Regions from separate parts of the Marinobacter nanhaiticus D15-8W genome, predicted to be linked through region 1. Evidence: riboswitches for the same ligand, from Rfam matches in the RefSeq annotation. Region 1 holds a riboswitch; each other region holds the start of a gene.

What was found. A riboswitch is a leader RNA that binds a small molecule or an ion and turns the genes downstream of it on or off. The one in region 1 is predicted to bind thiamine pyrophosphate.
Positions count from the first base shown of each region.
Region 2: another riboswitch for thiamine pyrophosphate. It lies ahead of thiB (thiamine ABC transporter substrate binding subunit); the one in region 1 lies ahead of RE428_RS00810 (sodium:solute symporter family transporter).
Region 3: another riboswitch for thiamine pyrophosphate. It lies ahead of thiC (phosphomethylpyrimidine synthase ThiC); the one in region 1 lies ahead of RE428_RS00810 (sodium:solute symporter family transporter).

Region 1 is NZ_AP028878.1:173,981-183,800, reverse strand. It holds gene RE428_RS00855 (acyltransferase family protein) at 1-578, shown strand, start outside; gene RE428_RS00850 (exopolysaccharide biosynthesis protein) at 604-1,203, opposite strand; gene trxC (thioredoxin TrxC) at 1,246-1,683, opposite strand; gene RE428_RS00840 (hypothetical protein) at 1,959-3,365, shown strand; gene rrtA (rhombosortase) at 3,333-3,914, opposite strand; gene RE428_RS00830 (flavin-containing monooxygenase) at 4,129-5,625, shown strand; gene RE428_RS00825 (methyl-accepting chemotaxis protein) at 5,846-7,072, shown strand; gene RE428_RS00820 (potassium channel family protein) at 7,077-7,535, opposite strand; gene RE428_RS00815 (MBL fold metallo-hydrolase) at 7,617-8,585, opposite strand; TPP riboswitch at 8,745-8,874, shown strand; gene RE428_RS00810 (sodium:solute symporter family transporter) at 8,864-9,820, shown strand, end outside.
Region 2 is NZ_AP028878.1:3,397,640-3,407,459, reverse strand. It holds gene RE428_RS15125 (hypothetical protein) at 1-634, shown strand, start outside; partial or broken gene RE428_RS15120 (ATP-binding cassette domain-containing protein) at 670-1,307, opposite strand; gene thiP (thiamine/thiamine pyrophosphate ABC transporter permease) at 1,300-2,976, opposite strand; gene thiB (thiamine ABC transporter substrate binding subunit) at 2,952-3,881, opposite strand; TPP riboswitch at 4,064-4,163, opposite strand; gene RE428_RS15105 (BCCT family transporter) at 4,543-6,129, shown strand; gene RE428_RS15100 (alpha-L-glutamate ligase-like protein) at 6,196-7,197, opposite strand; gene RE428_RS15095 (inactive transglutaminase family protein) at 7,194-8,705, opposite strand; gene RE428_RS15090 (ATP-dependent zinc protease family protein) at 8,702-9,517, opposite strand; gene RE428_RS15085 (hypothetical protein) at 9,657-9,820, opposite strand, start outside.
Region 3 is NZ_AP028878.1:1,017,977-1,027,796, forward strand. It holds gene RE428_RS04665 (TolC family outer membrane protein) at 1-351, opposite strand, end outside; TPP riboswitch at 529-633, shown strand; gene thiC (phosphomethylpyrimidine synthase ThiC) at 788-2,668, shown strand; gene RE428_RS04675 (NUDIX domain-containing protein) at 2,773-3,399, shown strand; gene RE428_RS04680 (DUF1249 domain-containing protein) at 3,399-3,905, shown strand; gene cpdA (3',5'-cyclic-AMP phosphodiesterase) at 4,055-4,882, shown strand; gene RE428_RS04690 (YqiA/YcfP family alpha/beta fold hydrolase) at 4,889-5,494, shown strand; gene gcvH (glycine cleavage system protein GcvH) at 5,568-5,960, shown strand; gene RE428_RS04700 (class I SAM-dependent rRNA methyltransferase) at 6,103-7,296, shown strand; gene RE428_RS04705 (imelysin family protein) at 7,310-8,446, opposite strand; gene RE428_RS04710 (histidinol-phosphatase) at 8,452-9,108, opposite strand; gene RE428_RS04715 (RNA pyrophosphohydrolase) at 9,357-9,820, shown strand, end outside.

The DNA of each region.
Region 1 (9,820 bases):
TCGGCGTGATCTTCTGGAAGCAGATCCCCGGGGCCTTCGAATTCCTGATCAAGGACCTGCTGTTCGTGAAGTACGCCCCGCTGTTTATCAGTGGCATGTTGCTCTACCAGTGGCACAAGTATGGCCGGCCGCCAATGGCCGACCGCTGCCTGCTGGCCCTGTCCATGCTGCACTGCCTGGTGGCCTACAAGGCGCCGTTCAACCTGTTCGTGGCGGGCTGCTATGGGGTCTTTATCCTGGCGGTCTGCGGCTACCTCAACATCCTTGCCAACCGCGCTCTGCTATGGCTCGGCGGACTGTCGTACTCGCTCTACCTGGTGCACCAGAATATAGGCTACGGCGTTATCGGCCTGGCCTACGAGTTCGGTCTGCCCGGCCAGGCCGGCGTCGCACTGGCCATCCTGACCGCCTTCACCCTGGCGTATGCGATCCATCGTTGGGTGGAAAAACCGGCACTACGCTGGTTCCGGGATCGTCGGCAAGACGTACTGGAACGGCGCCCCAACGAGGCCGAACCGGAACAGGTGGTTACGCGCGCGACAGCCGACGGGTCCGCGCTGGCCGAAACCTCAAAGTAGACCGTTATAGAAAAGTAGCCCCTGGTCAGAGCAGGCTGTTGAGAATAAAGGCAAGCGTGCCGCCGGTCACGATGACGGCGAAGAGCGCCAGCAGGCCATCGCGGGAGATCATGGCCAGCCCGAACATCACCAGCGCCAGGCCGCCGCCGTTGGCACTGAATGGCACGATCTCCATCGCCGGCATGGCCAGCGCCACCACTACAGAGCCGATCGCCAGCACGCTCAGGCCCGGGCCGTTGATCAGCTGCGTCAGGCGCGGCTTGATGACCTTGTCGATTTTCTGCGCCGGCTTGCGACACCACGCCAGCCCCTTGCGCAATTTATCGCTGGGCAAAGTGCGCCCGACGATCCATCGGGGCATCCAGATGTGTTGACGCCGGAACAGCATCTGTCCTGCGGTAAGCAGCACCAGCAAGGCCATCAGGGTGGGTACACCGGGGATATCGCCGATCAGCGGCGCCAGGGTGATCAAACCCGCCAGCAGCACGATGGGGCCGAAGGAGCGATAGCCGATCTCGTTCAGGATATCGTCCAGTTTGACCTTGCTACGCTCGGCCGCCGCCAGATCAATACGGTCGATCAACTGTTCAAGGTTGCGCAGGTCCCCGGCTAAATCCATCGTCATTGCACCCCCTGCAAACGGGTATCCAGTGTATGAGTGGGGCCTTCAGGCCAGCTTCGACCTTAACCAGGCATTCAGCTGAGAAGCGGACATGGCGCCACTCTGCCGCGCAACTTCCTGCCCGGCCCGGAACAGGATCAGGGTGGGAATGCTGCGAATCCCGAAACGGGTCGAAGCCTGCGGCGCCTGTTCGGTGTTCAGTTTCGCAAACATCACCTGACTCTGCCATGCAGCCGCGGCACGCTCGAATTCCGGCGCCATGGCCTTACAGGGTCCGCACCAACTGGCCCAGAAATCCACCAGCACCGGCAGATCCGAACGGCCTGTGAATCTATCCATTGCCGCCTCAGTCAGATCGGCCACCTTACCGGTCAGAAGGGGCTGGTGGCAGGCCCCGCAATTGGGCTTCTCGCCCAGTCGTTCCCGGGGCAAACGATTCAACTTGAGACAGTGTGGACAGGGAATGTGAAGGATGTCGGTCATGGGAATGCCTCGTCATTAACATAGGCATGATTTGGGTATCGGCCGCGGTAAAATCAATCAGTTCTCGCCGAAAAGCCCATCCCTGGCTTTGAGAAACCGCTCACTGAAGCGACAGATGGAATTGAATAGGCTTGGTTCATCGTAGCGGATTGGATTCGGTTGTCGCTCGCTGTTCCGCCCCAGTTGTAGCCTCCCCGAAATTCGTTTGCTCTCCCGCAGGGCCAGCTGCGCAAAAACATAAAAAACAACAAATGCCTGAAACAAGGAATGCCGTCATGAAAGGGACGTTCCCACGCGCCTGGTCCTGTGCTGCCATCCTCTACCTGCTGACTTCAGCTGCCGCCAACGCAGCTCCCGATATACCCTCCCTGCTACCCGAGGGCTTTGAAAGCACCCTGCCAGCCTACCTGGTGAACGACCCGGCCAGCCAGGCCGCCTGGTACGTCGACAGCACGCAGTCACAGGCTGGCGCGCAAAGCCTGCGCTCAGGCGACATCGGTAACGACCAGATGAGTGCTATTACATTGAGCGGCGCACTATCGGCGGGCACCCTTTCGTTCGATTACCTGGCCCTGACCCAAAGCTGCTGCGATCGGCTGGAAATCCAGGTGAACGGTAAACGCTTCAACTTCAGGAGCACCGGTGAAACCGGCGAATGGCAACAGGCCGACGTCATCCTGCCGGACGCTAGCAGCACCGTAACCTTCGTCTACCGCAAGGACGAAGCCGCTTCCGCCGGCGCGGACGCCATCTGGATCGACAACCTGGACTTCATTCCCACCATCGATACCGGCAGCGGCCCGCTGGACACCGACGGCGACGGCCTGACGGACGACCAGGAAAACGGCTATGACGCACTGGATCCATACAATGCCGATGATGCCGCCGAAGACTATGACGGTGACCGGGTGACCAACTATTCCGAGGTGCTGTCGGGATACGATCCGGATGTGCAGAACGTCTTCCCGTTACACAACGGATTCGATTTCTATCCCTTGGGGGAGATCGCCTGGACTTACACCATACCTGACCGTCCGACCTTAGCCCTCGAAAGCGAGGCGATTACGGAAAAGGTTGGCCGTTTTCGGCTATCAAACAGCGATACCTACGACGTGATCGAACGAAGTACCAATGGGATTCATCTCGTGGAGCACGGGTTTACCGACGACAGCGGTAGCGACGTGCGCCTCGTCTACACCACACCGAAGCTGATTCTGCCCGATGGCCTGCGGATGGGTGTCCAGTACGAGTGGTCGGGGGACGTTGAACGCTGGATTAAAGGGAAGCCTGAGGACGAGGCAACCGAACACAAGAAGACGGCAACCTACCGGGAGCATCTGGAGCTGGAAGCGGTGCGGGAAATGCTGGTCGATTTCCAGGGTAAATCCCATCAGGGTGTCGTTGTTTCGACCCTTGTTACCCGGACCAACGAGGCCAGCGAGATCACCCGAGAACAACGGATACGCCTGTATGTCGAGGGACTCGGCCTGTTCCACGATGAGGGCACGGGGCGGTCGCTCGAGAGCATCAATATCCAAAGCCTCGACACCGAATCCAGGGCAGACGTGGAGCTGGAGGACACTCTGCCCGAATCCTCCGGCGATAGCGGCAGCGGCTCGATGCCAAGCCTACTCATCGGCGCACTGCTTCTACTGGTGCTGGGCCGTCGATTGCGCGCCTGAGCGCCCGGGCACGCCTCTCACCAAGGCCAGGATGGCGCCGGTAACCGCACCAGCGATATGAGCGGTCTCGACCACCGGTGCCCCGATCAGGACTGAGGTCCCCGTGCCGCCGAGGCCAAGGGCATCGTTCGCCAGCTTCCCCGTTACCAGCGCCAGCACAGCCACTGCGGTCCAAGGCTGGACTCTCAAGTGGCGAATGCCTTCATAGATAAACAGCCCGTACAGGCATCCGGAAAAACCCCGGTACCAGGCCAGCATCGGCAGTGTCACGAGTAAGGTGATCGATACCGCCAGTGCCAACACGACCAGACAGGGTAGCCAAGACTGCCAGCGATCCTGCGCTGGAAAGAGATTGGCCAGCACCAGCACTCCCAGTGTGTTCAATCCCAGGTGCACCAGCCCCACATGACTCCAATGCGCTGTCACCAGACGCCACAGCTCACCGGAACCCAGCACGGCTCCGCGTTGCAATTCCAGCCACGGTGCCGGCAACAGGTACAGCAATACCAGGCTGGCCGCCAGCCAGAGATAGCGTTTCGACAGACTCAAGTGTCCTGACTCCCCATCGATTCTTCCCACCAGCCTATCCCGGAACCGTGTCGAGACCGGTGAAACCGGGCCAGAAACCTGGCCCTGGCCCAATAATACTTGAACTGCATGACGACCTCGGGTTGAAATAAAGTAAAGCGGTTGCTTTATATCGCCACAATAACAGACAACAGCCTCTGGCCTTCCGTCGCCGGGCTGAAGCGAGACAGACCCTATGGCAAACCAGCATTTCGATGTCCTGATCGTGGGCGCCGGGCTCTCCGGTATCGGCGCGGCCTACCATATCCAGACCTATTGCACCGACAAGACCTACGCCATCCTCGAGGGCCGGGCGTCTATCGGCGGTACCTGGGATATCTTCCGCTACCCGGGCATCCGCTCCGACTCGGACATGTACACCCTGGGTTACAGCTTCCGCCCGTGGCGGGAAGACAAATCCCTCGCCGATGGCCCGTCGATTCTCAGCTATGTGAAAAGCACCGCAGCCGATTACGGTATTGACGAGAAGATCCGCTTCAACCACTGGGTCACCCGTTACGACTGGTCTAGCGCCGACGCCACCTGGACCGTCACCGCAAAGAACCAGAAGACCGGCCGGAACGCGTGTTTCACCTGTAATTTCATCATCAACTGCTCGGGCTACTACCGCTACGACCAGGGCTACATGCCGAACTTCCCCGGCGTAGAAAACTTCAAGGGCCGACTGATCCACCCGCAGCACTGGCCCGAGGACCTGGATTACAGCGGCAAGCGCGTGGTCGTCATCGGCAGCGGCGCCACGGCGGTGACCCTGGTGCCAGCCATGGCGCAGGACGCGGCCCAGGTCACCATGCTGCAGCGTTCACCCACCTGGATCGTCTCCCTGCCGGACGTGGACCTCATCGCTCGTACCCTTAACCGCGTGTTGCCGACCAAGGCCGCCTACCAGCTCACCCGCTGGAAAAACGTGGGCCTGCAGACGCTGTTCTTCCAGGCCTGCCGGCGCTACCCCAAGCTGATGCGCAAACTGCTGCGACAGCATCTGCGCAGCCAACTGGGTCGGGATTTCGATATCGATACCCACTTCAACCCGAGCTACGACCCTTGGGACCAACGTCTCTGCCTGGTGCCCAACGGTGATCTGTTCCGGGCCCTGCGCAAAGGCTCCGCCAACGTCGTGACCGACCACATCGATACGTTCACCGAAAAGGGTATCCGCCTGAAGTCCGGCGAGGAGCTGGAAGCTGACATCGTGGTCTCCGCCACCGGCCTCAACCTGGTGGCCCTGGGCGACGCCGAGGTCACCGTGGACAAACAGAAGATCGCCCTGGGCGACACCATGAGCTACAAAGGCATGATGCTCAGCAATGTGCCCAACCTGGCTCTGGTGGTGGGTTACACCAACGCCTCCTGGACATTGAAGGCCGACCTGACCAGCGAATACGTTTGTCGCATCCTCAACTATATGGATCGCCAAGGCTATGAGGCCTGTACACCGGTAGTAGACGACGACGTGAAGGTGGAGCCGTTTATCGATCTCGATTCCGGCTATGTACTGCGTGCGCTGGACCGGCTACCCAAGCAGGGCGATCGCAAACCGTGGAAACTCTACCAGAACTACCTTTTGGACCTGGTGAACCTGCGCTACGGCCGTGTAGACGATTCCGGGCTGGTATTCTCACGGCTATCACCCGTTGGGGACAACGCCACGCTAGCTGAACAACGTAGCTAAAGCACCTGCACCTGCAACCCATCCGCTTGCCAGAAAAACCGGGACGCCATCCGCCCCGGTTTTTTTACAATTCCTGACCAACGGTATTGATTCAAGACAACACATGGCGATCAGAGGGTGCTATCTTTAGAGACTTTCCATCTTTACAGATTTCCATCGACACTAGACGCTCTATCGTCAAGATATGTCCTGTTGTACCGGAATACCCGGCAGAGGCCCTATGGTTGCATTACTCAAGAACGCCAAACTCAAGTACAAATTCTGGCTTCTCAATATCGTCGTCTTCGCCGTCCTGGTATTGCTGGTTCTGTTTGCCATGGATCGCATTGCTGCAGCCACCGACCAGACATTCGGCGCTGTCTTCGGTGATCACGCCCCTGCGTTTGCAGGCGTGGTTGCCATCCTGATGCTGCTGGAGATGGCCTGCTCGCAGCTGCTGATCACCTTTATCGAGCGCCATGTCTACCGCTTGAAGAACACCATGGTAGAGGTTCAGACCACCGGCAACCTGAGCCTGCGCGCCCGCGTGGATTCTACCGACGAGATCGGTGAGATGGGTGAGGCCTTCAACGCCATGCAAAGCCGCACCGGAGACGTCGTGCGCAGCATGAAGGAAGCCATCAAGCGCCTGGAATCGGAAGTAGCCTCGCTCGCCGCCGCTTCCGAACGCAGTCGTGACGAACTCAAGCGCCAGCAGACGGGTACCGACCGCTCTGCCGATGCCGTACAAGCCATGTTGGACGGATTCCGCGGGATCGCCGGGCAGGCCGACGCTGCCAAGGAACTGTCCCATGAAGCGCGCGAAGCCGCTGTTAACGGCAGCGAGCGGGTGGCCAAGTCCTCACGCTCGATCCAGCGCCTGGCGGAAATCATCCAACAATCCGCTGGTAGCGTGGAGGCCCTGGCCGAGAACAGCCGTGAAATTGGCAGTGCCGTCACGGAGATCCAGGGGATCGCCGAGCAAACCAACCTGCTGGCCCTCAACGCCGCTATCGAGGCTGCGCGAGCTGGCGATCAGGGCCGCGGCTTTGCCGTGGTTGCCGACGAGGTTCGCAAACTGGCCCAGCGGGTTCAGGATTCCACCGAACAGATCCAGGGCACCATCGACCGGCTGCTGGGCACCATGGGAGCTGCAGTTCAGCAGATGAACTCCAGCTCGGTCGATGCCAGCCGCTGCGTGGAAGAAGCCGACGCCGGCGCTACCGCTCTGCAGGAAATCAGCGCGATGGTGGCGCGTATCGACGAAACCAACCAGGACATCGCCGACGTTTCCGCCGAGCAGACGGCCTCGACGGATGACGTGCAACAGAACCTGCAGAGCATTCGCGAAACGACCCAGGCCATGGTCGGCCAGTTGGTGGATAGCGCCGATATGGGCCAGCGCCTGCGTCGTTTGATTATCGAACTGGAGGCGGCGGCCTCCAAGGTTTCCGTGGAAGGCACCTGAGCCATCAACGCTTTTGATCTCGCCAGAAGCGCTGCATTTCCAGGAACAGGAATGAGGCGCTCCAGGTGATCAACAGCAGCCCCGTAAGCGCCTCGATACCCGCCAGGAACCGGATATACCCAAACGGTTCGACGTCACCGAAACCCACGGTGGTGAAGGTGGTGAGGGAAAAGTAGACACAGTCGAGCAGCGATCCGGAGAAGTTCCCGCCCAAGTGGCCCCACTCGGTGGACGCATTCATCCAGTAGAAGGCCGCGCCGAAAACCCAGACCTCTGCCAGGTGCGCCAGAAGGGCACCGAACACACCCACGACGATACGAAAGCGGTGGGGTAGCCCGAGTGCGGGAACCAGGTGACTCAACCATGACAGGCACTGGTAGTGAATCAGGACTGCCAGCGCGGTTACCACCGCATTAAATGTGAAGGCGAGCGCTATTGCGGTCTCATCGAATTCCTCAATCATCGGAATGGCCGACCTACCCCGGGGAAACACGGTACCAAGCATAACCGCAGGATCGGCCGACCGCGAATCCAACTCAAACCTCTAACAACCCTCCACACACCTGCCTGTACCATCAAAGGCAAGCGTCCGGCCGCTCAACGGGATATGTACCGGGACTTTGCTGGCCTCTGTAAACGTGGCCGTGCGAGTACCCTCGCGGACTTTGCCATTTTCCGTGGCCGGCTCGTTCGCGTGTGACGGTATGACGCTGGCCGGCTGGATCATCTCATTGATCACATGCGCCGCTTCCTTGGGGCCAGTGGTATAGGTATCGCCAATGTTCATCACAACCATTCGGGCGCCATAGTAGTCACGCACGACGGATTCCTGCTCAGCCGTAACACCGGTATCACCGGAAAGGTACACCACAAGACCATTGCTGAACTTGAGAACGTAACCTGTGGGGGGCCCAACGTAGCCCGCGATACCCGCCGTCTTCATGCGCTCTGCCAACTCGCCGCCAATAAACGAGGGCGCAAGGCCATTGCTGTGTACGGCAGGCACCGTCGTGATGCCGACACCGCCAACATCCACCATGGCACCGAAGCGCACCAGAACTGAATTCTCGGGATTACCCCCGGCGGACCGCAGCTTGCCGGCAAAGAACTGGGGCATCTCGCTACCGGTGACGATCTTGGCGTTCTTGGCCATGGCGATTTTCACGCTGTTGGACAGTGGCGTCGCATCCACGGAGGCGTCGGGCTTGCCACAACTGCCGGCATTCAGTTTGGGAATATGGCGATCGCCGATGTGGTCGCCGTGGACGTGACTGACAAGCACGACATCGATGCTGCCCAACCGGGGATCGTCCCCGCCCGCCACTGTGCGGCCCGCATCGTAGAGGATGCGCGTGCCGTTGGGATCTTCAAAGACCATGGCGCGATCAAGGGCGCAGAACTCGCCATCCTGACCGCCCAAGGGCGTCACCTTCACGTGATTGGCGGCGACGGCCACAGCGCTGGCCAGTAAAAGCAACGCTGCCCAAACCATACGTTGACTTAATGAAACCATGGGACTTTCTCCCTGCTGCCTGAATGTCCTTGATCTGTTCTCCAAGTGCTATCCGCTTCCGTTACGAGACCAGTCACGAAGCCGATCACGCGCGAATGAACATCAATCGCGACAAAACCGGATCTGTGTCAGTATGGACCGTCCTGAACTATTCACAAACTGAGTCGCCGGGGGAGTCCGTCTAGCGGACTGAGAAGGCATCGAGCGCCGTCGTTTAACGACGCGTCTGAGGAAACCCTGGAACCTGATCCGGTTGATACCGGCGGAGGAAGCGCGACATGATCTTTACCGTAGCGGCCGTTGCGGTCGCACTGATTACGTTTACCTGGCTGGGCCTGCGCGCCCGGGTCGCCGATGGCGGCCTCGATGACTATGTTACCGCCCGCAACTCCCAAGGGGCCCGAGCATTGGGGCTATCGTTCCTGGCCTCGGGCATGGGTGGCTGGATTCTCTTTGCCCCGCCTGAAGTGGGGGCACTGGTCGGCCCCATCGGTCTGGCCGGTTATGCCCTTGGCGCCGCACTGCCCTTTATCGTATTTGCCTTCTGCGGCCCTGCCATTCGACGCCACCTGCCACACGGCCGCAGCATCGGCGAGTTCGCCCAGACCTGCTACGGCACCGGTATGCGCCGCTGGGTGGCGCTGATCTCCGTACTCTACATGCTCTGCTTCCTGACCGCAGAACTGACCGCCGTGGGCGCCATCACCGGACTGCTGACGGATCTCAACGGCAACGTCGCCATCCTGGGCGTTGCCGGGGCCACCTTGATCTATACCGCCTGGGGTGGACTCCGGGCCAGCCTGGTGACCGACCGCTGGCAGGCGCTATTGCTGGTCGGGCTGATCCTGGTCGTGGGCTTTGTCGCGCTGCCGGGGTTGCCCAGCCCGGTGGATCGTACACCGATGCCTTCAGCGCCCATCGGTAGCGCGTTAGGTGTGGCGCTGACGCTGGTGTTGGCAGTGACGGCCGCCAACCTGTTCCACCAGGGTTATTGGCAACGGGTCTGGGCCGCGCGGGATGGCGCGGCATTAGGCCAGGGGGCCATCCTTGGCGGTGTCATCACCATTGCCGTCGTGGCCCTGGTTGGAGGCCTGGGCGTTACCGCCGCCATGAGCGGCGTCGACCTCGGCTCACCGCCCATTCCCTTCTTCGCGCTGCTCAGCCAGGCCCCGGATTGGCTCGCCCTGGTCGCCCTCATCCTGGCATTAACACTGGTCGCGTCCTCCGTCGACACC
Region 2 (9,820 bases), 2.1 Mb from region 1:
TCTGGATGCGGTCTCGCTGATCCTGGTGCCCCATCTGGATCGGATTTACGGCGAGATGGGACGCTTGTGTCACAGTCGGGAAGGGGATCCGCACCGTTGGATCAACCCGGAGTTCCACGGCTGGTGGTGTGGTCGCGGTTTCAGTATCAATGTGGATGTGGAAACCGGTCGTCTGCACGACCTGGAAAACTTCCTGCGTCACTTCTACGCCAGCTACCATCCCCTGTATAACGGCAACCAACCGGTGATCCATCCGCAGCCCGCAGGTATTGCGGTGACCGACAGCGCCGCGCGCTTCATCGGATGGCACGCCATCACTATTCTCCGCGTTGCGCTGGACCCGCAGGAAGTGATGCGGGTTTACTTCTTCAATCCCAACAACGACAGCGGCCAAAACTGGGGCGACGACATCGTGGTGAGTACGTCCGGCCACGATGAGCTGAATGGCGAATCGTCCCTGCCGTTCGAAGCCTTCGCCTCGCGCCTGTATATCTTCCACTTCGATCCGCTCGAACATGGGGTATTGGCGGATGTTAAGCCGGACGAGTTGCAGCGGGTGACGGACCGCATCTATCGCAGTTGGGGGGCGGATCGGCTGCCGGCGGCGGACCTTCAGGCCGATCCGGGCGAGTGACCCGCGCGGGTGAGCAGGATAGGGCCTTCAGAGGTTCAGGCTGTCAATTCAAGGGTACGATCCGCCAGGATCCGGACGTCGCCTGGGTCATGACTGACCAGCAACATCGTGGCTCCGCTCGCCTTCTGGTCGAGTAAAAGGTCCTGCAGCCCCTTACGGGTTTCGGTATCCAATCCGGTGAAGGGTTCGTCCAGCAGCAGCAGCGGCGTGCGTCGCAGCAGCGCGCGAGCAACGGCCACCCGTTGCCGTTGCCCCCGGAAAGTTCGGTGGGGTAACGCTTCTCCATACCTTCCAGGCCGACCTCATGCAGGATATGCGGGATCTTCTTCCTGCTTGACTTCGATAGCTTCATACCCGGGTGCAGGCCGAGTGCCAGGTTGTCATGCACGGTGAGGTGATCGAACAGGTTGTGTTCCTGGAATACCGAGGTCATTGGACGCTCCCAAGGCGGACGCTGCAACAGATCCTCGCCCTGCCACTGCACGCGTCCAGACTCCGGCGTCAGAAAGCCGGCCAGGAGGCTGAGCAGCGTGCTCTTGCCACAGCCGCTGGGACCTGTGACGCCCAGGCACTCGCCACGTCCGAGACGGAAGCTGAAATCGAATCCCCGCCGGGCGTTAATCGAATGAGAGGCATCCGGATAGCGAAAACGTAGCTGGCTGACATCAAGCATGGGCTTGCTTCCTCACGGGGACCGGCGTCTCTTGGCGGTAACGGGAACGGCCATCGCCAAGCCGGTGCAGGACAAAGAAAATCCCGAACAGCAGGACAAGCATTACCAGGGCAGTTCCTGCAGCATCATCGAGCTGGTAGGCCGACAGTTGCTGGTATAGCAGTAAGGGAAGGGTGGGCGAACTGGGACTGCCGAACAGCGCAATGACGCTGAAATCCCCGAGTGAAAGTCCGGCCGCATAGGCAAAGCCCAGTAGCAAAGGACGCTTGAGTAACGGCAGCAAGAGTAGTCGGAAACGGTACCAGCCGCGCACATTGAACTGGTCGGCCAGGCGAAGTGAGCGCGGGTCGAATGCTTTGAACGGGCCCCGCAATACCTGGATCACGAAGGGCAGGGCCATCAGCGCGTTGATCAGCGTCACCAGTGCGAGACCCTGACTGACGTTGCCCAATTGGGGGCGCAGGAGGACGAACAGTCCAGTTCCGAGCACCAGTGCCGGAACCACCAGCGTCAGGTGACCGCTAGCCTCGATGAACCCCGACTGCCACTTCCGCCCAGACCGGGTATCGCTCTGGCTGGCGCCGAGGATAGCGAGACCAAAACCGATACTCAGACTCGCGGCGGTCACGGCGACTATCAGGCTTCGCCCGAGGCTTGTCCAGAGACGCGTATGGGTGAGTTCGCCATAGAGGCCGGGAAAGCCACGGACGGCAACCGCTACCAGCGGAAGCAGAAGAAAGACGGTAAACACCAGCAGTAGAAGCCGATCCCGCCTGTGAGCCGGCATTGCATCACGACGGGGCCATTGATCGGAGCTGACAGTACCGCCTGGCATGAGGCTACCGGCAGAGGCCTGGCGGGACGCCAGCGCCCAAAGCGAACCGCAGATCAGCAGTTGGACAACCGCAAGTACGGCCGCCTGACTGAAGTCGAATTCGTAGCGCAGGGCTTGGTAGATAGCGACTTCGACAGTCGTGGATTTTGGTCCACCGCCCAGGGTCATGACGATGGCGAAGCTGGTAAAGCACAAGGTGAAGACGAACGCCGCCAGGCCCGGCAGGAGTCGGCGCAGCGCGGGCCACTCCAGGGCTCTCCAGATAGCACTGCTGCCAAGGCCCAACTGGGCGGCAAGGCGCCACTGGTTGGCGGGGATACGCTCCATGCTTTGCAGCATGATGCGGGCGGCGAGCGGCGCATTGAAGAACACATGCGCAAGCAGGATGCCCTGGAGGCCATAGAGATTCCAGCTAGCCGGCAACCCCAGCGTTTCGAGCAACGCATTGAACCAGCCGGAGCGACCGTAGACGGCGACCAGTCCGAATACCGCGACGATGGTGGGCAGAACCAGACTCAGCTCTGTCAGTCGTAGTAGCAGGCCGCGGCCACGAAATCGCGACTGTCGGTGCAGCGCGCGTGCCACCGGGATGGCAAGTGTCAGACTCAGGGCCGTGGATACTGCCGCCTGATAAATGCTGAACCAGATCACCTGGCGCAAATAGGCGCTCTGCCACAACGCAGGTACGGCTTGCCATTGCCACTCCGTCAGCAACCCGCCAAAGCCTGCGGCTACGATGATCATCAATACGAGCGCGATGATACGTCCGGGCCAACGACGCCAGGCTGGATGCGCCAGGGGAGGAGCGATCAGCGCGTAGTCGCGTTGAGCCACTCGTCAATCCACTGTTTGCGATGGTCAGCCACGGTTTCGGGCTGGAAATAGAGTGTTTCCGGCGGATCGATCAGACGATCAAATACGTCCGGCACCTGTTGGCCAAGGTCGATGGCCGGGTACATGACATTCTTCAGTGGGATTTCCTGCTGGAAGGCCGGCGTGAGCATGAATTCGAGGAACTGCCGTGCCAATGCCGGCTGCTGGCTGGTGCGGACGAGGGCCGCGACTTCTACCTGCAGATAGTGACCTTCCTCGAAGGCGACGGCCTGGTAGCGATCGGTATTGTCCACCGCCATGTGGTAGGCCGGCGATGTACTGTAGGACAGCACCATCGGCGCTTCGCCATTCATGAACAATGAGAAATAGGCGTCGCTCCAGCCCTTGCTCACGGTCAGGATGTTGTCCTGCAGGGCCTGCCATTTCTCCGGTGCCTGGTCGCCATAGACATGGCGCATCCACAGCAGGAATCCCAGACCCGGCGTGCTCGTGCGGGGATCCTGCAGGATGATCTTGAGGTCGTCCGGAGCGTCGATCAGTGCCTCCAGACTAGAGGGAGGATTAGTCAGTTGCTCGGTATCGTAGACGAAAGCGAAGTAACCCCAGTCGTAGGGCACGAAGATATCGTCCTGCCAATTGATCGGTAACTCAAGCGCTGACGTATCAATCCCGTGGGGAGCCAGGAGGCCGGTCTTGCGGGCCTCCGCCATGATGTTGGCGTCCAGGCCCAGAACCAGGTCAGCCCGGGTCGATTCGCCTTCAAGTCTGAGCCGGTGGAGTATCGCGACGCTGCTGTCCAGGGCGATGAACTCGAGCGTACAGTCGCACCGCGCCTCGAAGGATGTCTTGATGGCTGGCCCTGGGCCCCATTCGGAGACAAAGGAAGGGTACGTGTAAATGGTCAATGTTGGTGCGGCTACGGCATGGCGCCCTGCCGCTATGAATAAGAACGAAAGGAGTAGGAGCGATAGGGATCTTGCCGCCGTCGTTGGTAACAGCGTCTTAACCAGAATGTTTACCAAAGTTGTCACCTAAAGCTGGATGAGTATCCGGAAACCGGCCAGGGACAACGGGGCGGGGCCAGGGAGGCCTTGAGATACTCAATCCCTGCGCCGGCATGATCCGGATCAGGTTCCGCGGGTCTGATCTCAGCCTGCGGACAAACGCAGACACCCCGTTGAGAGTCCTTTCAGTTTATCAGAATCATGCCTTTGACTGCAGTTACTTGCGACGGATGGTTGATTCTTGCGGGGGCTTTCCTTAGTCTGCGCCCTCCTTTAGAGCTGTAAGTAAAATGCCTAGGCCCTGTGACGGCACTATCCTGGTGCGTGAGAGCCTTCGTGTTGTGACGTTTCAAAGAAAATATCTCAACATTGACAGGCGTAAGTGAGGTTTTATCAGAGCCTCTGAGCATCATGGGTCATCGTGCTGTTCGCTTGGAACACAAGAAGAATCAGCACGTCAATTCATACAAGCGCTTTGATATTTCGAGCTCAAATAAATAAACTTAACTGGTTGTAATCTCGGCCCGCCCCCGGGCCCTCAATTCGTTCGAGGAGACTTGATGTGAGCGAAAGTCTAAAAGACGAGTACTCCACCGACTACCAAGCGGGGCAGGATAACATCACGCCCCTGGGGCTCGACCTGCATAAGTCGGTATTCTTCATCACTGCCGCCCTGATTATCTTTTTCGTCGTGGGCACGCTGATTTTCCCGGAAGTATCCAATTCGTTGCTTAGTGGCGCGAAGAACGGCGCCATTGCCCATTTCGACTGGCTCTTCCTGATCAGTGGCAACATTTTTGTGATCTTCTGTCTCGCCTTGATTTTCATGCCGGTGGGCAAGATCAGGATTGGCGGTAAGGATGCTGTGCCGGAGTTCTCCACGCTCTCCTGGTTCGCCATGCTGTTTGCAGCGGGTATGGGTATCGGGTTGATGTTCTGGGGCGTCGCTGAGCCAGTGGCCTATTACACTGATTGGTACGGCACTCCGTTGGGCGTGGAGCCGAATACCCCAGAGGGTGCCAATCTTGCGCTGGGCGCCACCATGTATCACTGGGGGCTCCACCCCTGGGCGATCTATGCCATCGTCGCACTTTCCCTGTCATTCTTTGCGTTCAACAAGGGTATGCCATTGACGCTTCGTTCCGCCTTCTTCCCGATTTTTGGTGACCGGGTCTGGGGCTGGATCGGGGACGTCATTGACATTCTTGCCGTGTTGGCGACGATTTTTGGCCTGGCAACATCATTGGGCCTGGGCGCCCAGCAGGCCGCTGCCGGCCTTAATTACCTGTTTGGTATCGATGGCGGCACAGCTACGCAGATTGCCATCATCGTTGGCGTGACCTGTGTGGCGTTGGTCTCGGTTGTCCGAGGTCTCGAGGGTGGCGTGCGAGTCCTGAGTAACATCAACATGTTTCTTGCGGCGGCGCTGCTGCTGTTCGTCATTTTTGCCGGCCATACTGTCGGCGTGTTTCAGGCGATGTGGACTACTGCGTCGTCCTATGTAGCGAACATTATTCCGCTAAGTAATCCCTTCGGCCGGGAGGATGAGACCTGGTTCCATGGCTGGACCGTGTTCTATTGGGCTTGGTGGATTTCCTGGTCTCCGTTCGTAGGGATGTTTATCGCACGTGTATCCAAGGGGCGTACCGTTCGAGAGTTCATTACGGCCGTGCTGATTGTTCCGACGGTGATCACCGTGGTCTGGATGAGTGCTTTCGGTGGCTCCGCGCTGGAGCAAATTCAGGGTGGCGTTGGTGCGCTGGCGAGCGATGGTCTCACTGACGTATCCCTCGCAATGTTCCAGATGTTTGAATATATTCCGCTGACTGCCGTTATTTCATTCATCGGTATTGTCCTGGTACTGGTCTTCTTCGTAACCTCGTCCGATTCCGGTTCATTGGTGATCGATAGCATCACCGCCGGCGGCAAGCTTGATGCTCCGACCCAGCAGCGGGTGTTCTGGGCCGTTATGGAAGGTGCTATCGCCGCCGCACTGATCTTCGGTGGCGGGGCCGATGCCTTGAAGGCCCTCCAGGCAGGCGCGGTTAGTGTTGGCCTGCCGTTCACCTTCGTCCTGCTGGTCATGTGCTACGGCCTGTTCAAAGGGCTCAACAATGAGCGGGCACTGATCAATGCCGGCATGAAGTAAGTCGGCTAGCCCAATAAAAAACCCGCCTCCTGGGAGGCGGGTTTTTTTGTGGCTGCTGTTTGTGTTTCAGGCAGGTACGCGCGAGCTCGACGTTTTCTTGGGGGGCGTATACAGCGCGCCGGTATGGCTGAAAACGGACATGGCGTATTCCACCCGGGCTTCGGGCGTCAGGTGGGTGCGTTTGAGGCCCTCGATATACTTCAGCCTTGGCAGCAGGCCCTTGCCATTTGCCATCTGGATGGCTAGCCCCGGGCGGGCGTTCAGCTCAAGCAGGGTGGGGCCGCTGTTCTGGTCGAGCACCAGGTCTGCACCCATATAGCCCAGGCCGGTGGCTTCATAACAGCGGGATGCCATTACCAGCATGGTGTGCCACTCCTGGATGTGGATGTGCTCCAGTGCCAGGCCGGTATCCGGGTGATGGCTTACCGGTCTGTTGAACTGTACGGCGTTCAGACTTTGGCCGGAGGCAATATCGATGCCCACCCCGATAGCGCCCTGGTGCAGGTTGGCCTTACCGTCGGAAGCGCGGGTCGCAAGACGAAGCATGGCCATGACGGGATAGCCGCGGAACACGACAATACGGATATCCGGAACGCCCTGAAACGAGAAGTCGGTCAGCGTGCTGCTGCACTGGATCAGGTCCTCGACAATGGCCACATCCGGCGCGCCGCCGAGGGAGTACAGCCCTGCCAGGATGTTCGACAGGTGCCTTTCCAGGCTGGCCAGGGACACCGTAGCGCCGGACGCCTTGACGAAGCGATCGTCATCCCGCCCCGTAATGACCATAATGCCCTTGCCCCCCGAGCCCTTGGCGGGTTTGATAGCGAAGCCGGCCAAATCTTCGACTCGCTCCCGGAAATGGGAGATTTCGTGCTGCTGACTGACGACCTGCCGCAGCTTGGGGGTCGATACATCGTATTCTGCCGCGATGAGCTTGGTTTTCAGTTTGTTGTCTACGAGCGGATAGGCGCTGCGCTCGTTGTAACGCGCGATGTAGCTCACGTTGCGGCGATTCATGTTCAGCATGCCGCGCCGGTTGAGCGCTGCGGGCGAAATCCACCGGATCATTCGTACACCTTCATCGGATAGAACCGGCGCAGCTCGCTGAGTTTATAGCCGGTGTATTGACCCAGCAGCAGGATGATGGCGAGGATCACCAGGTGCAGTTCCGGGAAGTTGAAGGTGAGATGCCGGGCCAGGGGCGCATCCATCAGCAGGTACGCCAGCGTCGCGACCAGCAGACTGCCGGCACCCTGAACCACCACTTCGTGGGGGCCTTCCTCTTCCCACAGGATCGACATGCGCTCAATGGTCCAGGCAAGGATGACCATCGGGAAGAAGGTCACTGTCATGCCGGTGTTGAAGCCCATCTGGTAGCCGACGATGCTGATCGCCGTACTCATGAATATGACCAGTATGATCAGCGTCGATATTCGCGAAACCAACAACAGGTTAAGGCTGGACAGGTAGCCCCGCAGCAGCAGGCCGATGGTTACGACGCTGATAAAAGTGACCAGGCCGGGCAAGAGGGAGGTCTGGAGGAACGCGACGGCGATCAGCACCGGCATGAAGGTGCCCGAGGTGCGGATACCGATGACGATCCGCATGAAGGCCACCACCATCGCCCCCAATGGTAGCAAGAGAAGCATGCGGAACATGCTCTGCTCCTCGATCGGCAACTGGTAGAGGCTGAGGAAACCCAGGCCGCTGTCGATAGCCTCTGCACGGGCCAGCTGTAGGGCTGGCACCGTCTGACGCAACATGGCAAAGCTGACCACCGACTGGTTGCCGCCCATTACGTCCAGCAGTGACGTGGTGTCACGGTTCCACAGCAGTACATTCTCCGGCAGACCCTGTTCGCCGCTTTGGGGGTTGAAGGTTAGCCAGCTGTCCCCGTCATAGATTTGCAGGAACGGCCGCAATGGCTGACGACGGCGGGCGTCCTCGAGCATGATGCCTTCGGAGATGCGGGCGGGGATATCGGCGTGGTTCAGCAGGCGCGAGAGCACATCCACCGGGCGGTTACCCGACAGCAGGAGGGCGGTGTTCTGGTTCGGATCCGTGGAGCGGATCAGTTTGATCAGTTCACGGGTCATGCTCTCTGGCGTACTGGATTTGGCGGCGGCGAGTTCCAGCACTTCATTTGCGGCTGTGGCCTGGGGTTCCTCCCAGTAGATGGTTTCCGGCTGTGGCGGTTTCTTGGGCTGTGGCGGGCGTACATCCGGGTCAGGCACGAACTGGGCCTTGTAGTAGAGGGTCTGGGCGCCGCTGGCCTCTCGGATGGACCACTCGCCGCGACGGTCGCCTTCTTCCTCGATAATGGAAAAACCGTAGCCTGGCGAAGCCGCTTGCTCCGAAAGAACATGGAAGCCGGGCGGGTTGTCCGGCAGGTTGAGGCTCACCAGCACGGGTTCGCCGCTGGCCTGGAAGTCTATCCGCGCCTCCACCAGCCATACTGGACGCTCGTCGCCCGAAAGCCAGGGAATGCCCAGCTCGACATGTCGGAGGGTGGCCAGGCCCAGACCGGCAATAATCAGCAGCGCAACGGCGATATAGAAAGGATAGCGGGACTTCACTGACCGTCTCCTTTACCTGCCTTTGCGGCTGGTTTGCTGGATTTGAGCTTCTCCGGCAGGGAGGTGGCGTACTCCTTGCCGACATCGATCAGCATCACGTCCCGCAGGATGTTGCGGCCGACCAGAACGGTCTGGGAGAGGTTTTCCCGGTTGGACAGGGTGAATTCCGCCTTCTGCACGTGATCGCCGATAGCGAATTGCATCTCCACTACGGCACGACGCTCGCTGTCATCCGCCGACGCCTGGATGATGCGGGCGTTGCGGGAAAGGGGACGCTCCAGTGTCTCCAGTTCGTTCTTGGCGCCGGGGACGGGTACATCGAAGCGGACCCAGTCCTCGCCATTGCGTTCGAAGTAGGTGACATTGCGGGCGTCGAGCGATGAGGTTTCCGCACCGCTGTCGACGCGGGCCTCATAGGTCAGGCCTGGCTCCATAAAATGCACACGTTCCAGTTCGCCGACGATCAACATGCCGTTGAGTCGTTGCGATGGTGCGGACTTGGATGCAGGTTCGCTTACTTCGCGGCAGACCGGTTGCGGCCGTTCCGGACAGGAGGGCGGCGAGATCTGCTGGCGGATCGTTTCGATCAGCGCGCGGGTGTTTTCGTTGCTGTTACGCACCATGCCGCGATGATGGGCTTTCAGGTCCTCGCTCAATTGCTGGATTTCGCGGGTCTGTTCCGACTGGCCCTTTTCGAGGGTTTCGAGATTGTCCTTCTCGACCAGTGCAGAACCGGCACAGCCGGCGAGGGCGAAAGTGGTAACGACGAGCATGAAGAGATGGGGCAGCGTGCAACCTGCGCGCGTGGGCATGAGCGACCTCGGGTTTGTCTTGTGTGTCTATGGCCGGCTCCTGGGAGGGGCCGAAATCTGACGCAGGGGAGTATACATTAATACGACAGCGGTAGGATTTACCGATAGGTAACCCGTCTCCGGCTGCGAGACGTGCACCTCATTCTTCCGGGGGTGATCGCTGGGTTCGGATATAGTGATCGGCATCGATGATGTCGCCAGAGCGCAAGTGGGCCTGGACGGCAGGCGGGCAGTTGAGATAAAGCAACAGCAGTTCGCGCTGGATATCCTGATCCTGGATGCGTGACGCGTAGTGGATCAACT
Region 3 (9,820 bases), 840 kb from region 1:
GTCGGCCCGTGCGCTCTGGCTCTGGAACTGGCTGGCGTCGAAGTTGAACCAGATTTCCGGCCGGAATAGCGGTTGGGCAAGTTCCAGACCATAGCTGTAGGTCTTGTAGGAGTCTTCACGACCCGGGCCGTCGGCGTCCGTATGTCTGGCGTCGCCAAACGCGCTGAGTTGCGGCAGGAGCTGACTGCGGACCACGTTGATATTGGCCTGCTGGGATTCGTAGGAGGCCCGGGCGGCGGCAATGCCAGAATCATAGGCCAGCGCCTTTTCGTAAGCCCCGATCAGGTCGATGGCCAGGGCGGGTTGGGCGACCAGAAGTCCGACCAGTCCGGAAAGCACAGATTTCTTCATGGATTCTCCTGCCTGCGATGATGACACCTCGTCCGGAGGTGCTGGGGAGCCGGGACATTATGGACAATAATCCATCTGATCTCTACACTTGCAAAAGTCACCGATGTAACAGGCTCGAAGCCGCGCTGTCAGGCGGTTGGAGGGAGGTCCTGGCCGTCATCGTGTGGCAACGAATAACGCGTCTTGACGGGGTGCTGGCGAAGGCCGGCTGAGATTGCAGAAGCAAAACCCGCGAACCTGATCCGGTTAGTACCGGCGTAGGGATTTGAGACAAGCTTTTCTTGACCGGCAGTGGCGCAATTCCCACCAGCCGTTCGGCTCCTGGCCGTAACCTCGTCAAACGCGCCCCGTCCACCCTGGACACCATTTCCGTCGATCTCCTGCCCATATTTGCATGGCATCAGGGAGGGGGATCGAACGATAAGAGGGACGCTTTATGACGACCGAACCGATTTCTTTTCTCAAGGACGCAGCCGAAGTCGATCAGGCCGCGGTCCAGCCACTCCCCAGTTCCCGCAAGATCTACGTAACCGGCAGCCGGCCGGACCTGCGTGTGCCCATGCGTGAGATCCGCCTGAGTGACAGCAACACGGAGCAGGGGCCACAGCCCAACGCGCCGCTTGTGGTTTACGACACCTCCGGTCCCTACACCGATCCCGCCGCGAGCATCGACCTACGTAAAGGACTCTCGCCGGTTCGTGATGCGTGGATTCATGAGCGTGAGGACACCGAAACCCTTGCAGGTTATACCTCCGAGTTCACCCGGCGGCGCCTGCGCGACCCGGCACTGGATATCCTGCGCTTCGAGGATCACCGCAAGCCACTGCGGGCCAAGCCGGGCCGGAACGTCAGCCAGATGCATTATGCCAGGCAGGGCATTGTCACGCCGGAAATGGAGTTCGTCGCGATCCGGGAGAACCTCAAACTGCAGGAGGCCCGGGAACTGGGGTGGCTGGACGGTCAGCATCCAGGTCAATCCCATGGCGCGTCGATTCCCCTGGAAATCACGCCTGAGTTTGTGCGGGATGAAGTGGCACGAGGCCGCGCAATCATTCCCGCCAACATCAATCATCCGGAACTGGAGCCCATGATTATCGGCCGTAACTTCCTGGTGAAGATCAACGGAAATATCGGTAACTCGGCTGTCAGTTCGTCCATCGAGGAAGAAGTCGAGAAGCTCACCTGGGGGATCCGTTGGGGCTCGGATACGGTCATGGACCTCTCCACTGGCAAGAATATCCACGAGACCCGGGAGTGGATTATCCGCAATTCTCCCGTCCCGATTGGTACGGTGCCGATTTACCAGGCGCTGGAAAAAGTGAACGGCGTGGCTGAGGACCTGACCTGGGATATCTTCCGGGATACGCTGATCGAACAGGCGGAGCAGGGCGTCGATTACTTCACTATCCATGCCGGCGTGCGCCTGCACCACGTGCCGCTGACTGCCAATCGGGTGACCGGTATCGTTTCCCGGGGCGGATCCATCATGGCCAAGTGGTGCCTTGCCCACCACACCGAGAGCTTTCTCTACACGCATTTCGAAGACATCTGCGAGATCATGAAAGCCTATGATGTCTCGTTCAGTCTGGGGGATGGCCTGCGTCCAGGGTGTGTCGCGGACGCGAACGATGCGGCGCAATTTGGCGAACTCGAAACGCTCGGTGAACTTACGCAAATTGCGTGGGAGCACGACGTTCAGGTGATGATCGAGGGGCCGGGACATGTGCCCATGCACCTGGTCAAGGAGAACATGGATAAGCAACTGGAGTGCTGCGAAGAAGCGCCCTTCTATACGCTCGGCCCGTTGGTCACCGATATAGCCCCCGGTTACGATCACATCACGTCGGGGATTGGTGCTGCGATGATCGGCTGGTACGGCTGCGCCATGCTCTGTTACGTCACGCCCAAGGAACATTTGGGGCTGCCGAACAAGGACGACGTCAAGACCGGCATCATTACCTACAAGATTGCCGCCCATGCAGCCGATCTCGCTAAAGGGCACCCCGGCGCCCAACTGCGGGACGACGCGCTTTCTCGGGCCCGTTTCGAATTCCGATGGGAGGATCAGTTCAACCTCGGTCTCGATCCGGACACCGCGAGGGCCTATCACGACCAAACGCTGCCCAAGGATTCCGCCAAGGTGGCGCATTTCTGTTCCATGTGCGGCCCCAAGTTCTGTTCCATGCAGATCACGCAAGAGGTGAGGGAGTATGCCCGGGAACATGGCATGGAAACCCAGGAAGCGCTGAACCGGGGAATGCAGGAAAAGTCGGAGCAGTTCACGCGCGCAGGTGCCCGGATTTACGACAAAATCTAGCCTGAACTCCTTCCTGCATCGTGCCTGTCGTCAGGCGGGGGACTTGAAATTGCAGTCTCCCGCCTTCTATTGTTCTGCTTCACTTAAAGTAAGCAGGACGGCCCATGTCTGATAAACCAGCTCCATTCCAGTTTTCCGAAAAGGACGTCAGGATTGAGAATCGGGAGACCCTGTATGATGGGTTTTTCGGCATGGAGCGACTGCGGCTGAGTCATGCCCGGTTTGCCGGTGGCTATACGGAAACCTTTGATCGCGAAATGTTCGTTCGCGGTGACGCGACCTGTGTCCTGCCCTACGATCCGCAACGCGACGAGGTCGTTCTGCTGGAACAGTTTCGCCCAGGCGCGCTGGGTCGGGATCAGTCGCCCTGGTTGTTAGAGCTGGTCGCTGGCATGAACGAAGCTGGAGAGAGCCCAGAGGATGTGGCGCATCGTGAGGCTGAAGAAGAAGCCGGCTTGGAATTCAGGCGACTGGAGAGGATCTGCAGTTATCTGGTATCACCGGGTGGCACCACGGAAATGGTGTCGCTGTATTGTGGGCATGTCAGCACCGAAGGTGCCGGCGGCCTGTATGGCATTGAAGCCGAGCATGAAGATATTCGCGCGCATGTAATGGCGGCTGATGAGGCTTTGCGTATGATAGCGGATGGGCGGATCAATAACGCCGCCGCAATCATCGCGCTGCAATGGCTTACCCTACAGCGGGCGCGACTCCAAGAAGAGTGGGTTTGATGCAGAAGCGTGTGGTGCAGAAGAAATCAGAAGAGATGCCGGTATGGCGGAAGAAAGCCTATGTGCCCGATTTGAGGCGCTTCGGCGCGCTATGCGAGGCGAACTATGGGCGCATCCGGCGGCTGCGCCTATTGGCGGAAGGACGTACCGAGGTGGCCGAGTTTGAACTGCAGGATGGTGAGGCCTACTTCGGCCGTGTCCGGATCGAGCAACTCCAGCAATCCCGTTTCACCGAAACCCTGTTGCTCGAACAGGTGCATAATGCAGGCCGCTGGCTGAACAATCCGCAGCTGACCGTTCGCGTCTATCACGATGCGGGGCTGGCGGAGGTGATCAGCTGCTATCGCAATCGCCGTATCGAGGCCATCAACGACTATCCCAACCGATTTATGCATCACCCGGATGAAAAGACCCAGGTGAATGCCTTCCTGGCAGACTGGTTGAGTTTCTGTCTGCGCTTCGGTCACGTTCCGGCAGAGCGAATCGCCTGGCCGGTGGCCGAATAGCCGCCGAGGCAAAAATAGGCTCTTCTCCAGACCCGTCGCCAAATGTGACAGTGTTTCAGGAAAAAATTTTGGCAATCCACTAGTATTCTCCAAGACGTTTATGTTTTACCGTTAATGAATATCATTCGTCCTGGAGTCCTGGCCCGCTCATGCCTTCCCCGGTTTCACCTGAAAATATCGCCACTCGCGCGCCGTCACTGCGCATCCTGCAGTTGACCGACCCGCACCTGATGGCCGATCCTGAGGGTACCCTGCTGGGCATGAATACCCGGGAAAGCCTGGATGCGGTTATCGCGCTTGCCAAGCGGGAGCCCCATGCGCCTGATCTGGTGATCGCCAGTGGAGACATTGCCCAGGATAGTTCGGAGACAGCCTATCGGGTCTTCCAGGAAAAGATGAGCGTTTATTCTTGCCCGGTCATCTGGTTCCCTGGTAACCACGATGATGTCGAGGTCATGCACGAGGTGATTGCCGGTACGAACGCCGAACAGCGTCGATTGCTTGTCGGTGGCTGGCAGTTGATCTTCCTGAATTCGGCAGTGCCTGGAAAGGTCTACGGTGCGTTGTCCTCCGGGGAATTGTCTTTCCTGAATGACTGTCTCGCGGAGCACCCCGAGCGGCCGACGCTGATTGCGTTCCACCATCATCCTGTGGACGTCAATTGCACCTGGATGTCACAAATTGGTTTGACCAACAGCGACGCCCTGATGGCGGTGCTCGAAGGGCAGTCCCAGGTCAGGGCACTGCTCTGGGGGCATATCCACCAGACCTGGGATGGCGAGCTTAACGGCATGCGCCTGATGGCCACGCCGTCCACGTGTATCCAGTTCGCCCCAGGATCGAACGAGTTTTCCATCGACGGCCAGGCGCCCGGGTATCGCTGGATCGACCTCTACCCCGACGGGACGCTGGACACTCATGTCCGCCGTGCCGAGGATTACGTGTTTACCGTCGACCTGGATAGTCAGGGTTATTGATCGGCTATGTCTTCCGAAGACTTACCTCGCCTGATTTATCTGCATGGTTTCAAGAGTTCGCCGCAGTCCCAGAAGGTGACTGAGCTGCGTGAGTGGCTGGAAAGGGAAGCATTGCCGATTGAGTTGGTGGTTCCCGAGCTGGGATTCGCGCCTGACGAAGCCATCGCCCGGGTCTCCCGTAACATTGAAACTGCCGCCGGCCGGCCCTGTGGTTTGATGGGCAGTTCCCTTGGTGGCTATTATGCCTCGGCGCTCGGCGCCCGTTACAACCTGCGCAGTGTATTGATCAATCCAGCGGTTGCGCCGTATCGCCTGTTGCGCCGTTATATCGGCGTTCAGGAGAATCTCTACACCGGCGAGCGCTTCGAGGTGGAAGAAGCGCATATGGATCAGCTTCAGGCGATGGATCCCAGCGAGCTGGCTCGCCCCGAACGCTTTCTGGTTTGCCTCCAGACTGGCGACGAGACCCTCGACTATCGGGAGGCGGTCCACCGCTACCGGCATTCGCCAAAGTGGATCCAGCCCGGCGGTGACCATCGCTTCCAGGGTTTTCCCCGAATCTTGCCCGCGGCCCTGGCCTTCCTCAAGCTGTTGCCAGGACGGCGGTACTGAAGCCATAAGCTATTCAGCCGGCCTCATCAAGTGCGGTAAACTGCCCCGACATTGCAACAAGGAATAATGAGTCATGAGCCAGATCCCTGCGGATCTCAAGTACATCGAAACCCACCAGTGGGTGCGGGTTGCGTCCGACGGCACAGCTGCTGTTGGGATTACTGATTTCGCCCAGGACCAGTTGGGCGACGTGGTCTTTGTCGAGCTGCCGGAAGTCGGCGCGACCGTGACGGGGGGAGAGGAAGCTGGTGTTGCAGAGTCGGTAAAGTCGGCTTCCGATGTTTTCAGCCCCGTGACTGGCGAGGTGATTGAGATCAACGAGAGTCTCGATGAGGAACCCGAGAAGCTGAACGACGATCCCTACGGCGAGGGCTGGCTGTTCCGCGTCAAACTGGCGGACGAGGGTGAGCTGGACGGTCTGATGGACGCTGACGCCTACGGCGAGTTGGTCGCTGACGTCGAATAACCGCAATGGCCCGCGCGGGACGGTTGCCTGTCATCGCGCGGGCTATTGGGCGGCGTGGCTGACCAAGGACAGCCACTGTCTTCATGACCAGCACCCCCGTATAATCGCCGCAGTTTCTGCACATCCCTTTCCAGGAATTCCTATGTTTCCCCAGCTTTATCTGCGCAAAGGCGCCGAGCGTCGTATTCGTGCCGGCCATTTGTGGATCTACAGTAACGAAGTGGATACCCGTCGTTCGCCTCTCAATGGCTTCGAGCCGGGGTCGCAGGTGTGTGTGTTCGCCGCCAACGACAAGCCTCTGGGCACCGCCTTTCTTAATCCCCACGCGCTGATTTGCGGACGTCTGATCAGTCGCAACCCGGAACAGGGCATGACGCCCCAACGCCTGACCGATCGGCTCGAAACCGCGCTGGCCCTGCGCGAGCGGCTGTTTGACCGGCCGTTCTATCGTTGGGTGTTCGGCGACGCCGATGGTCTGTCCGGTCTCGTTATCGATCGCTTCGATAATGTGGTAGTGATCCAGGTCTCCACGGCTGGAATGGAGACGATGCGGGAGTCCCTCGTGCGAGCCGTCCAGAAGCTGGCTCACCCGCGCAGCATCGTCTTCAAGAACGATGGTAAGATGCGCGAAGTGGAAGGGCTGGACAGCTACGTCGCAGCAGGGTTGGGCGATATACCGGATGTGCTTCAGGTCGAAGAAAATGGCGTGCGATTTGAGGCGCCCCTTGCTGAAGGGCAGAAAACCGGTTGGTTCTATGATCACCGAATGAACCGTCGTCGCCTGCAGGATTACGCATCCGGCAAGCGGGTGCTCGACGTGTTCAGCTATGTGGGCGGTTGGGGCGTGCAGGCCGCAGCTGCAGGTGCCGCAAGCGTGACCTGTGTCGACAGCTCGCGAACGGCCCTGGATAGTGTGGGTCGCAATGCGGCGCTGAACGGCCTCTCTAATGTCGACACGTTGGAGGGCGATGCCTTTACCGCGCTGAAAGACCTGTGCGACCAGAAAGAACGATTCGATATCGTCGTATTGGACCCACCGGCACTGATTCCCCGTCGACGCGACCAGAAGGTGGGCGAGCAGGCCTATGCGCGGCTCAACCAGCTAGGTTTGCGGTTGCTGGATCGCGACGGTTTACTGGTGTCGGCGTCCTGCTCGATGCATCTGTCCACCGATCGCCTGGTGGACATCATTCGCGGCAGCGGCCGTCGCATCGATCGCTTCGTGCAGTTGCTGGAGCAAGGTCACCAGGCGCCGGATCATCCGGTGATTCCCGGCATTCCCGAGACCGATTACATCAAGAGCTGTTTCGTGCGGTCGCTGACGGGTTTCCTCTGACGGCATCCGGCACTCAATATTCTGCAGCCCGACCCTGGAACGCCAGCTCGGTCAGGCTTTCGCTGAATTCGGTTAACGCCGCGCGCGCTTCTGTCAGCGCGGCTTGATCCACGGGCTTCTGGTCCTGGTCAATAGCTGCCAGTCTGCTCTCCAATGTTTCCAGCGATTGCTGGGCCTCGGTCAGCGTCTCTTCATCGCCTTTGAGCAGTAGCGGTAGCCAGGTGTTCCGCAGGTAGCGGACAGTCGCGTTGTATTCGGCGAAGTCGCTCCGCGCCTGGGGGCTGTGGGCGATCGGCATGCCGTTCCGGTCTTCACCTCCTGGGTTCTGCGACCAGCGGGCCAGCCCATCACCTACGGTACCTGCAAGGGTTCTCTCCAGGCGAACGGCTGCCTTGGCCGGTGATTCGCTGAGATCAGCCAGTTCGGTTATGAGATAAGCCTGATTCTGGGGCTGGCATAGCGGTTGGGTGTCACGCTCCAGGGCAATGGCGATAATCCTGAGTAAGTCGCTCCGGCGTTGGGGGGCGTTGATTCGATCGCCCTCCGGTTTCGGGGCCGATACCTGGAAGTTGGCCAGCGTGGCTTCTGCGGGCCTGCCGCCTACAGGCCATAAGAGTGATTCCATGGGGTGGAAGCCCAGCGTCAAATAGTAGAAATCGGTGGACTGGTGCTCCTTGCGCAGGAATTCCGTGGTCAGTGGCACTTCCGAGAACGTCAGCCCGCTACGCGGGTAATTGGGAACCTGATCCAGGTAGCCGGGCAACATGGGGTGTGCATCCACCGGATCTCTATCATTGAACTGTTGGGGTGGGGGTAGTTCCGCAATTTGATAGACAGCGGTTAGTTGCTGGTAGGTTTGATGGGCCTGGCGCCAGCTTTCACGTGCGGCCTTCAAGCTGTCGATACCTGGCGCGTCAAGGAACCGGGTAACCTGCCCGGTCAGGGTCGCGGTGGCCTCACAGACAGCCTGGGTCTTCTCAGTAACGGCAGACTTCAACGCCTCAGGGATCGCAGTGACTGGTCCCGTTTCCTCGGCGGTGGAAGCTTCGTCTGGCGGCGGTGACTCGGAGCAGCCGGTTAAAAGCAGGGCGAGGCCCAGGCCCAGTATATTCGATAGTCTCGGGGGTGCTACACGTGCTTTCCCTGGCATAGGTGTTAGTTCCTGAGCGAGATCACGGGCCAGCCTCTTTCCTGAGCCAGCGCTTCAAGTTTACTGTCCGGGTCTACGGCAATCGGATGAGCGACTTGCTCCAGCAATGGCACATCGTTGTGCGAATCACTATAGAACCACGCATCGTCGGCAGACTGTCCATTTTCCTCCAGCCATGTCTCCAGGCGTTTGACCTTGCCATCCTGGAAGCTGGGAGTGCCAGCAACCTGGCCGGTGTAGCGACCGTCCTGCATTTCCGGCTCGGTTGCGATGAGATCATCCACGCCCAGCAGCTCGGCGATAGGCTGGGTCACGAAACGATTGGTGGCGGTAATGATCAGCAGATAATGTCCTTGCTGGCGGTGTTTTTCCAACAGCTGCACGGCCTTATCCAGCATCAGCGGACGAATGCGTTCGTCGACGAAGCGCTGGCGCAGGGCATACAACACCTCCGGCTCATGCTTCGCCAGCGGCGCCAGGGCAAAGGCCAGATAGCGCAGGATGTCCAGGTCGCCGTTCAGGTAGTCCTGGTAGAACTGATCGTTGGCCCGTTCGTACTCGCCGGCGTCGACAATGCCTTCCGCCACCAGAAAATCGCCCCAGGCATGATCGCTGTCGCCTTTGAGGAGGGTGTTGTCGAGGTCGAAGATGGCAAGGGTCACGGCATAGTCCTTACTGAAAGCGTCAAAGAGTCTTCTTGGGCCGCTGGGGGCGGTATACAGGCGGGCGATTCTATCATGCCTGGGGGCATCGGGTCTGGTTTGCCCGGCGGTACGCTTTCTGCAAGAATGAAGGCAACTTAGGCAAATTGCGGATGCCGCGTCACAGGCGCTTTCCTGGCAGGGGAAGAGGCTGCGCAGTATAAACAGAACGGCGACCCGCTGCTGATAAATTTGAACAGGATAATACGGTGATCGACTCCGACGGTTTCAGACCCAACGTCGGAATCATTCTGGCCAATCATCGAGGTGAGGTTCTCTGGGCAAGACGAATCGGACAGGACGCATGGCAGTTTCCCCAAGGCGGCATCAAGAACGACGAGACGCCTGAGGAAGCCCTCTATCGCGAGCTGGGCGAAGAAGTTGGTCTGGGACAGCGGGATGTGGAAATTATCAGCTGTACCCGAGGCTGGCTGAGGTATCGTCTGCCCCGTCGAATGGTGAGACACCATTCGCACCCGGTGTGTATCGGGCAAAAACAGAAATGGTTCCTGCTGAGGCTTTTGTCCCCCGATGCCAGTGTTTGCGTCGACGGGACGGATTCACCCGAGTTCGACGGCTGGCAGTGGGTCAGCTACTGGTATCCGCTGGGACAGGTCGTATCGTTCAAGCGAGAGGTGTATCGGCGGGCCCTGCGGGAGCTGGCGCCGAGATT